DNA from 3 places in the Mesobacillus thioparans genome. Region 1 is predicted to be linked to each of the others. Evidence: riboswitches for the same ligand, from Rfam matches in the RefSeq annotation. Region 1 holds a riboswitch; each other region holds the start of a gene.
The links. A riboswitch is a leader RNA that binds a small molecule or an ion and turns the genes downstream of it on or off. The one in region 1 is predicted to bind S-adenosylmethionine.

Region 1 (3,274 bases):
CAACCCTTTATCCTTCCCGGCTGCGAGATATAGGTGCTCATCCATGAGCCGGAACAGATGAAGCTTGCTGTATTTCCCGGCAAACTCACCTTCCTTGTCAAAAATGAGCATTGTATTTTCAATCCCCGCTTCGGTTTTGTTGGCGACGGAACCGCCAATAAAATGGGTTTGATGCTTCAGAGCTGCTTCATGGAAAAAAACTTTGGCCTCCTGTGCCCCTTCATCGGCTGTACCATCCAAATTGGCCAGGTCATATCCTGTTGTCCATAGCTCGGGGAGGACTACGATATCTGGTTTTTGAGAACTTGCCATGTCAATCATCCGGGATGCAGCATGATAGTTTTTTTCAGGGTTTCCAAAAGCAATATCCATTTGCAGGCATGCTATCTTGAATTTCATATAAGGTCAACTCCATACTTTCTGAAAATTATATCTTTACAAGTTACTATTTACGTTATATCATTTGTGACTAGAATTTCAAATTAAAAATTTCAAATATATAAAATTATTAAGCAGGTGAGAGAATGGAATTCGAACAGTCTGAGTTATTAAAAAGCCTGCCGAGACAGTTTTTTGCTTCACTCGTGCAAAAGGTGGGCTCATATACTGAAAAAGGAGCCGATGTCATCAACCTTGGACAGGGAAATCCTGACCAGCCGACACCAGACCATATTGTGAACAGATTAAAAACAGCTGCAGAAAATCCGCTGAACCACAAATATTCACCTTTCCGGGGCTTGCGTTCGTTAAAAGTAGCGGCAGCTGGGTTTTATAAAAGGGAATATGGCGTTGAACTTGACCCTGAAGAGGAAATTGCCATCCTGTTTGGCGGCAAGGCTGGCCTGGTTGAAATTCCTCAATGCTTGTTGAACCCTGGAGACTCGATACTTGTTCCGGATCCTGGCTATCCAGATTACTGGTCAGGAGTGGAGCTGGCAAGGGCAGAGATAATAAAAATGCCGCTAAGGGAAGAAAATGGCTTCCTTCCTGACTACTCAGAGTTGAGCTCAGAAGAACTCGCAAAGGCAAAATTGATGTTCCTGAATTACCCTAATAACCCTACTGGTGCAGTTGCGAATAAGGAATTCTTTGACGAAACAATAGAGCGGGCACAAAAAAACAAAATATGTATTGTGCACGATTTTGCCTATGGAGCGATTGGCTTTGACGGAAAACGCCCATATAGCTTTTTGCAGTCAGAGGGTGCGAAGGATGTCGGCATCGAGATTTATACTTTGTCAAAGACGTATAATATGGCAGGATGGCGAGTTGGCTTTGCTGCAGGCAACAAGAGTGTGATTGCCGCGATTAATTTACTGCAGGACCATATGTATGTCAGCTTGTTTGGTGCTATCCAGGAGGCGGCAGCCGAAGCATTGCTCGGATCACAGGAATGTGTGACGGAATTGAGTGATTTGTATGAATCAAGAAAGAACATACTCATTGACGGTTTGACGAATATCGGCTGGAAGGTCACTGCTCCGAAAGGGTCCTTTTTTGCCTGGCTTAAAATTCCAGAAGAATTCACCTCATCAGTGGATTTTGCTGACTTCCTCCTGGAAAAAGCACATATTGCCGTTGCACCGGGAATTGGCTTCGGCGAGCATGGGGAAGGCTATGTGCGGGTAGGACTTCTCACATCTGAACAGAGATTGAAGGAAGCAGTCAGCAGAATTGAAAACTTAGGAATTTTCAAAAAAAATATTGACAATGATTTGTGAACCTGACATAATCCTAATTAATAAATTTACTTTAACCAATTAAATAACTTAATTAAATTATTTTCTTATCAAGAGCAGGCGGAGGGACGAGCCCGATGAAGCCCGGCAACCGATCCAGCATAATGCTGGACACGGTGCTAATTCTTGCAGCGAAAGCTGAAAGATAAGAAGAGTTTAGTGAACGTCCTAACCTCTTCTTTTTGAAGAGGTTTTTTTTATGCCCCTGATTGACGGGGAAGAACAAGTTTTGGAAGGGGAAGATCTTCATGAGTGAAATTACAGCAACATACATAGTTCGTGACGCTAAGCATAATCCAGAGAAAAAAGCCGAGGGCATCGCACTTGGTTTGACAGTGGGTTCCTGGACAGACCTGCCGGAACTGGACCAAAGACAATTAAAAAAGCATAAAGGCAGAGTCGTTTCTGTTGAAGGAACCGGTCTGGATGTCAATTCGGATACAGTGGCGACCATCAAGATCGCATATCCGGCGGTCAATTTTTCTCCAGACCTGCCGGCCATTCTCACAACGGTATTTGGCAAGCTGTCGCTCGACGGAAAGATTAAGCTTGTCGATCTCGAATTCGGGGATGAATTGAAGAAAGCTTTTCCTGGTCCGCGATTCGGGATTGAAGGAATCCGCAATAAACTCGGAGTTTATGACAGGCCATTGCTAATGAGTATCTTCAAAGGTGTGATCGGCCGCGACCTTCCATTCCTGCTAGACCAGCTTAAAAAGCAAAGCCTGGGCGGAGTCGACCTGATCAAGGATGATGAAATCTTGTTTGAAAACGAGCTTGCTCCTTTTGAAAAGCGAATCATATCCGGTAAGCAGGTCCTTGCAGAAGTCTATGAAACTACCGGACACAGAACCCTGTATGCCGCCAATCTGACAGGCAGGACGACACAGCTGCGAGACAAGGCCAGAAAGGCAGCCGAGCTGGGAGCGGACGCATTGCTGTTCAATGTTTTTGCCTACGGACTTGATGTGCTGCAGGAGCTTAGGGAAGATGAAGAGATCGCTATTCCAATCATGGCCCATCCTGCCGTAAGCGGTGCGTTGACAGCTGCGGATGAATATGGTTTTTCCCATTCATTGCTGCTTGGGAAGCTTCTCCGCTATGCAGGTGCTGATTTCTCCTTGTTCCCATCTCCTTACGGCAGCGTTGCACTTGAAAAACAGCAGGCGCTTTCCATTGCTGAGGCATTGACCGCCGAGGATCAGTTCATGAGAACATTCCCTGTCCCATCTGCAGGAATCCATCCAGGCATGGTGCCTCTTCTTATTGAGGATTTTGGTTTGGATTCGATCATCAATGCTGGCGGCGGTGTTCATGGACACCCGGGCGGAGCTGAGGGCGGCGGAAAGGCCTTCAGGCAGGCAATTGAAACAGTTCTTGAAGGTAAAACACTTGAGGAAGGTGCCCTGGAATTCGAAGAACTGAAGTCAGCGTTAGATCTTTGGGGCTTAGCTAAGGCGGTGGCAAAATGAGCCAGCCAGTCATTTTCTGCGACTTCGATGGGACCGTGACCGAAAAGGATAATATTATAGCCA
Region 2 (3,274 bases), on a different contig from region 1:
GATCATTGATAACACATTTGCGACTCCATATCTATGCAGGCCGATTGACCATGGCGCAGACATCGTCATACATTCGGCTACAAAGTGGCTTTTAGGCAACGGTACAGTCATGGGCGGAATTATCGTCGATGGAGGAAAGTTCGATTGGAAATCTCCTAAGTTCCCTGGTTTCAATGAGCCGGACTCCAGTTACCATGACATCGTTTACAGTGAAGCGATTGGGGCAGCCGCCTATATCGTCAAGGCAAGAGTCCAGCTGCTGCGCGACCTTGGCCCGGCCATCAGCCCACAGAGTGCCTTCCAATTCAATCTTGGAATCGAAACGCTGCATGTCCGCATGAAAGAGCATGTTGCCAATACGCGGAAAATAGTTGACTACCTTGAGTCGCATCCAGCAGTTACCTGGGTTACCTATCCTGGCCATGACTCCCACCCGGATAAGCACCTGGCAGATCGTTACCTTCCAAAAGGGGCCGGATCGGTTGTGGTATTTGGCATCGAGGGCGGCAGGGAAGCTGGAGCACAGCTGATCAACTCCTTGACGCTATGGTCCCATGTTGCCAATGTCGGTGACGCGAAGAGCCTGGTCATCCACCCTGCAAGCACAACCCATCAGCAGCTTGATTCAGATGGACTTAAAGCAGCAGGAGTACCGGAGGATTTGATCCGTCTTTCTGTCGGGATTGAAAATGTCGATGACATCATCGAAGACCTCGAGCAGGCGATCGAAAATGCAACTGGAGTACCAGGGGTCACGGCTGGAATATGATAATCGAACATATTCAAGAAAGTATTTGAAAATAATTTATTGACACTCTTTTTTGTTACATGCTACAATCACTTTCGTAACTTAAAACCGATTCTATAATTTAATAGCGTGCTCTTATCAAGAGAGGTGGAGGGAAGTGCCCGATGAAACCCGGCAACCGTCAGTAAGCTTGCTTATCTGAAATGGTGCCAATTCACTCAAAGCTGATGGCTTTGGCAGATGAGAGAAAGGATACAGCCTACGATTATGCCTTTCTGCTTATTTGCAGAAAGGCTTTTTTATTGCCGGAATCGACCCTGTTCGATTAAGCGGTGTTTTTTTACAAGAGCATATTCTTCCGGGAAGGTTACCCCGTTTTAACTGAAGTTTGAATTTTTTCGGTTAGGGAATGGGAAACCTAGATTGATAACCTTCTTATTAGGATGGAAGATTTAACGGTTTTTAGAGTTAGGAAAAGTCTTGTTGCATAAAGAGGGGGAGTCAATTGATCACGATAAAAAAAGCCAGAAAGATTTATCCTTCAAAAAAAGGCGAAGTCAAAGCAGTAGATGATGTCAACCTTGAAGTGAAAGAAGGCGAGATCTTTGGCGTCATTGGATATAGCGGCGCAGGTAAAAGCACATTGATCCGCATGCTGAATGGACTTGAAATTCCAACTTCAGGTTCTGTCGTCGTGGCAGGCAGGGAAGTTTCAAGGATCAAGGGTGCGGAATTAAGGAAAGCAAGACAGGAAATCAGTATGATTTTCCAGCATTTCAACCTTCTCTGGTCAAGGACGGTTGCAGATAACATAGCCTTCCCTCTTGAGATTGCAGGAGTGCCGAAATCCGAGAGGGACAAAAGGGTAAAAGAATTGATCACGCTTGTCGGTCTTGAAGGACGCGGCGATGCTTATCCGTCACAATTAAGCGGCGGGCAGAAGCAGAGGGTCGGGATTGCCAGGGCACTTGCGAATAATCCGAAAGTTCTTCTCGGTGATGAAGCGACGTCAGCGCTTGACCCGCAGACAACAGACCAGATCCTGGACCTTCTCGTTGATATCAATAAGCGACTGGGACTTACCATCGTCCTGATCACCCATGAAATGCACGTCATCCGTAAAATCTGTCATCGGGTTGCGGTCATGGAAGGCGGAAGGATCGTTGAGACTGGCCCGGTATTGGATGTGTTCAAGAACCCGCAGCAGCCGATTACGAAGCGGTTTGTCCAGCAGGTGACGGAACCGGAGGAGACAAAGGAAACTGTCGATCATTTACTGGAGCGGTACCCGCATGGACGGGTCATCCAGCTGACTTTCGTTGGCGAAGGGGTCGAACAGCCATTGATCACCAATCTGATCCGCAAATTCGCTATCACGGTCAATATTGTCCAGGGTAAAATTTCCCAGACACAAAGCGGATCGTATGGAACCTTGTTCATCCATCTTGATGGTGAAGAGGAAGAATTGGCCCGTGCGATTGAATTTATCGGCCAGCATGAAGTCGGCGTGGAGGTGATTTCAAATGGCTGAAACTTTATTCCCGAACGTCAACTGGGACCGCATGTGGGAGGCAACAGTTGAGACACTATATATGAGTGCAATTTCCGTTGTCGCTACCTTCATCATTGGAGCCATACTAGGATTGCTGCTCTTTTTGACCTCGAAGGGCAATATATGGGAAAACAAACCGGTCAATGTCGTCCTGAGCGCAGTGGTGAATATTTTCAGATCCATCCCATTCATCATTTTGATCGTGCTGTTGATTCCTTTTACAAAATTCATCGTTGGTTCGATGATTGGGGAAAATGCTGCTTTGCCGGCGCTGATTATCGGTTCTGCACCATTTTACGCAAGGATGGTTGAAATCGGCTTGCGTGAGATCGATAAAGGAGTCATTGAAGCAGCAAAGTCAATGGGAGCAAAAACCACGACAATCATCTGGAAGGTACTGCTGCCGGAATCAATGCCAGCACTGGTTTCAGGCATCACGGTGACAGCGATCGCACTCGTAAGTTACACGGCGATGGCTGGGGTCATCGGCGCAGGCGGCCTTGGAAACCTTGCCTATATGGAAGGATTCCAAAGGGGCCGGAATGATGTCACGCTGATGGCGACCATCATTATCTTGATCATCGTATTTTTAATCCAGATTGTCGGCGATACCATCACAAGAAAATTAGACAAGAGATAAAGGAGAGAGTGACATTGAAAAAATGGTTATTAGCACTTTTAGCATTAGTTTTAACAGCAGGACTTACAGCTTGCGGATCATCCGAGGATAAAACAGAAGGCGGCAAGGAAGAAAGCAAGAAAATCGTTGTGGGTGCATCAAACGTACCGCATGCTGAAATCCTGGAAAAAGCAAAACCGCTTCTTGAAGAAAAAGGATATGACATGGAAATCAAGACATTCAACGACTATGTTATTCCAAACCAGGCGTTGGATTCAGGAGAACTTGATGCAAACTATTTCCAGCACATTCCTTACCTTGAGTCACAAATGGCTGAAAACGGGTATAAGTTTGA
Region 3 (3,274 bases), on a different contig from region 1:
AAATACGTTGAAAACAGGTGCGTTTTCAAGCAAATGACCTTTCCTGGTGACGACAAGCGCAATGCCGAGCGGCACTCCGAGGACTGCTGAAAACAGCAGGGAGAACGCAACCATTTGCAGTGTTTCAATTAATGCCTGGGTGATTTGTTCTGAGTTAACTAGCATGTGCGGTCACTTCCTTTATGTTGACTTTTTGCTGATTGATAAAATTAAGAGCCCTCAAAATTTCCTTATCACTTCCCTGGAACTCGACAATCAGGTTCCCGAATGGAATTCCCTGCAGCTCGGTGATATTCCCGAACAGGACATTGATATGGATATCGAACTTCTTTGAAAGCTGTGAAAGCAGCGGCTCGCCAGCTGATTCGCCAACAAAGTTGATCTTGAATACCTTTTGCAGGCCTGCATGTCCTTCAATGATCCTGCGAACGGAATCGGGAATCCTGTCATTCATGATTGTGCTGACAAAATTCCTGGCTGTCTCTGTTTTTGGGGCTGAAAAAACTTCAAAAACGGAGCCTTCCTCAATGATTTTTCCTTCCTCGATGACAGCGACCCGGTCACAGATTTCCCTGATGACAGACATTTCATGGGTGATGATCAAAATCGTAATGTTGTACTCCTTGTTGATTTTTTTCAAAAGCTGAAGGATCGAACTGGTTGTCTGCGGATCAAGCGCTGATGTCGCTTCATCGCAAAGCAGGATCTTAGGCTGGGTTGCCAGGGCCCGTGCAATGCCAATGCGCTGTTTCTGCCCGCCTGAAAGCTGGTCAGGATAATTGTCTGCTTTATCAGCGAGACCGACAAAATCGAGCAGCTGATAAACCCGCTCTTTGATTTTCGCCTTCGGAAGCTTACCTAGAACGAGCGGCATCGCGACATTTTCAAATACCGTTTTGGAGTTCAAGAGATTGAAATGCTGGAATACCATTCCGATATTCCTTTTAACCTCCCGCACTTCCTTTACCGAAAGGGAAGTCATGTCGCAGCCATCGACAATCACCCGTCCTGACGTCGGCCGTTCCAATAGATTCACACAGCGGATCAGTGAGCTTTTTCCTGCACCGCTAAAACCTATGACCCCGAATATCTGTCCTTCTTTGATTTCCAGATCGATCCCATTAAGTGCCGCTACCTTGTTCCCGCGGCTTTCATAAACTTTCTCCACTTGTTCAAATGTAATCAACTGTCTTCCTCCTTTGTCTTGAAAAGCGCAAGCGCCTTGGTCAGCCCCGACAAGCGCTGGAGGGCCGACCTGTGAAGTCATTCTTTGACTTCATTGGGCGGACCGAACTCGAAAAGTATAGCCGACTGTCCAGAAACGCAGAAACTGGAGACTCCGACAAAGAAGCGCTTTTTGCTTCTGCCGGCGGAGTTGAAGTTTCGGAGTTTCTAGGAGGCGACACTAGACGTGCGACTCGAGCTGCTCAAAGCTAACGCTTATCGCAAGATACTCCAGGGAGCCCACTCAGGGATGAAAACTGGCTAGGCGCTGTAGCTAGACACTAATTTGATAAAAATTCAAAGTTTCTTATAAAGAAAAAAACCTCTTCCCGGGAAACAGGAAGAGGGCATGCCGCAACGAATGCTGGACAAGAACTCTTCTTATCTCCCAAGCTCATGCTTGCTGGATTTGGCACAGTCCTCAAAGTGAGTCCGCTGCCGAGGCTTCATAGGGCCAGTCCCTCCGCCTCTCTTGATAAGAAAGTAACGATATGAAATTGTAGGTGGGGTTCTTTGGAAAAATAAAAAGTCCCCTTCAGAAAGAAGAGGACATGAAATGAAAAGTCGGCCTCTTCTTATCTTTCAAGCTTCTGCTTGCTGGATTTGGCACAGTCTCCAAAGGAGTCCGCTGCCGAGGTGTCATAGGGCCAGTCCCTCAACCTCTCTTGATAAGAAGTAATTCGAATATTGAGTTGTTGTAAATCTTGTTTATTACTTTACTGCGTCGCAGAGAATGTGTCAATCATTTTGTTGATTTTTTTTTTAGAAACACGAAAAATAGGAATTTAGTATTAATTGAGACGTATGCGTAAAAAAAAAGAAACCCCTGCAGCAGCAAGGGTTTCAATCCAAAATCTATCTGGTAATCACAAGCGGTCCATTTTTAGTAAGGATGATCGTATGCTCACATTGTGCAACAAAACTGTTTTCTGTGACATAAGTCCATTCATCATGTTCGTATTGGAAAACTTCTTCCTCACCAGTGGAGATGAATGGCTCAAAAGCGATGACCATTCCTTCTTTCAGAAGTTCGTCATCCCATGGCTCATGATAGTTGTAGATGTGATCGGGAGCCTCATGGATTGTCCGCCCGATTCCATGTCCGGTCAGGTTTTTAATTACTTTCAGACCGTTCTTTCGCGCAGTCGCCATAACGGCCTTGCCAAGTCCGCTTTTCTTCGACCCTGGTTTTGCTTTTTTTAAGCCCGCTTCAAAAGCCTCTACAGCTGTTTCACATATCTTTGTTAAAATCGGGTCACCTTCGCCAACGACAATGGAAATCCCTGTATCGGCAAAATAACCATTTTTCGATCCGGAAACATCGATATTAACGAGATTGCCTTCTTTGATGACACGGCTCCCCGGAATCCCGTGGGCCACTTCTTCATTCACGCTGATGCATGTATACCCTGGGAAATTGTACTCGCCTTTCGGAGCAGAAATAGCCCCATTCTGCTCGAACAAGGCGCCTGCCAATTCATCAAGTTCCTTCGTTGTAATGCCAGGCACGGTTTTCTGCACCAATTCGTCCCGAATCAAGCCAACAATCCGGCCAATTTCTTTTAATCCGTTAAAATCTTCTTCTGTTTTTGCAATCATGACTTAGTTCCCTTCCATGTATAAACTATCTTATTAGAGTATCCCTTTTTTGGGTGAAAATCCATTCATCCGGCTCAAAGCCTGGAGATTAAAAATAAATAAGATTGGAATAACGTTTAGAATGTAGTAATCTTGATAAAACATATCCAGAGCGGTCTGATTTATGTAGAACAAGATATATTCACCACTTCATCATCCATATAATACATTAAAATGAATTACATTTGATTACAGAGCAAGTCTTGGGAGGTATAAGGATGCTTGAATATTTTATGGGCTTACATCCAGTTGTCCAGGCGCTGATCGGGACCTTGTTTACCTGGGGAATGACAGCTTTGGGCGCTGCTTTAGTGTTTACAACGAAAAATCCAAACCAAAAATTTCTGGACAGTATGATGGGCCTGGCAGCAGGAGTCATGATTGCTGCAAGTTTCTGGTCGCTTCTTGCTCC

Region 2: another riboswitch for S-adenosylmethionine. It lies ahead of ACNAZ4_RS12000 (methionine ABC transporter ATP-binding protein); the one in region 1 lies ahead of mtnW (2,3-diketo-5-methylthiopentyl-1-phosphate enolase).
Region 3: another riboswitch for S-adenosylmethionine. It lies ahead of ACNAZ4_RS21010 (methionine ABC transporter ATP-binding protein); the one in region 1 lies ahead of mtnW (2,3-diketo-5-methylthiopentyl-1-phosphate enolase).

Annotation. Positions count from the first base shown of each region.
Region 1 covers NZ_CBCSFH010000001.1:477,567-480,840, reverse strand. Annotated here, with positions in the region: gene ACNAZ4_RS02520 (carbon-nitrogen family hydrolase) at 1-399, opposite strand, end outside; gene ACNAZ4_RS02515 (pyridoxal phosphate-dependent aminotransferase) at 525-1,721, shown strand; SAM riboswitch class I at 1,784-1,891, shown strand; gene mtnW (2,3-diketo-5-methylthiopentyl-1-phosphate enolase) at 1,988-3,211, shown strand; gene ACNAZ4_RS02505 (2-hydroxy-3-keto-5-methylthiopentenyl-1-phosphate phosphatase) at 3,208-3,274, shown strand, end outside.
Region 2 covers NZ_CBCSFH010000006.1:134,414-137,687, reverse strand. Annotated here, with positions in the region: gene ACNAZ4_RS12005 (O-acetylhomoserine aminocarboxypropyltransferase/cysteine synthase family protein) at 1-769, shown strand, start outside; SAM riboswitch class I at 881-995, shown strand; gene ACNAZ4_RS12000 (methionine ABC transporter ATP-binding protein) at 1,254-2,279, shown strand; gene ACNAZ4_RS11995 (methionine ABC transporter permease) at 2,272-2,940, shown strand; gene ACNAZ4_RS11990 (MetQ/NlpA family ABC transporter substrate-binding protein) at 2,955-3,274, shown strand, end outside.
Region 3 covers NZ_CBCSFH010000017.1:69,595-72,868, forward strand. Annotated here, with positions in the region: gene ACNAZ4_RS21005 (methionine ABC transporter permease) at 1-165, opposite strand, end outside; gene ACNAZ4_RS21010 (methionine ABC transporter ATP-binding protein) at 155-1,186, opposite strand; gene ACNAZ4_RS21015 (hypothetical protein) at 1,258-1,437, shown strand; SAM riboswitch class I at 1,603-1,706, opposite strand; SAM riboswitch class I at 1,797-1,899, opposite strand; gene map (type I methionyl aminopeptidase) at 2,080-2,823, opposite strand; gene ACNAZ4_RS21025 (ZIP family metal transporter) at 3,081-3,274, shown strand, end outside.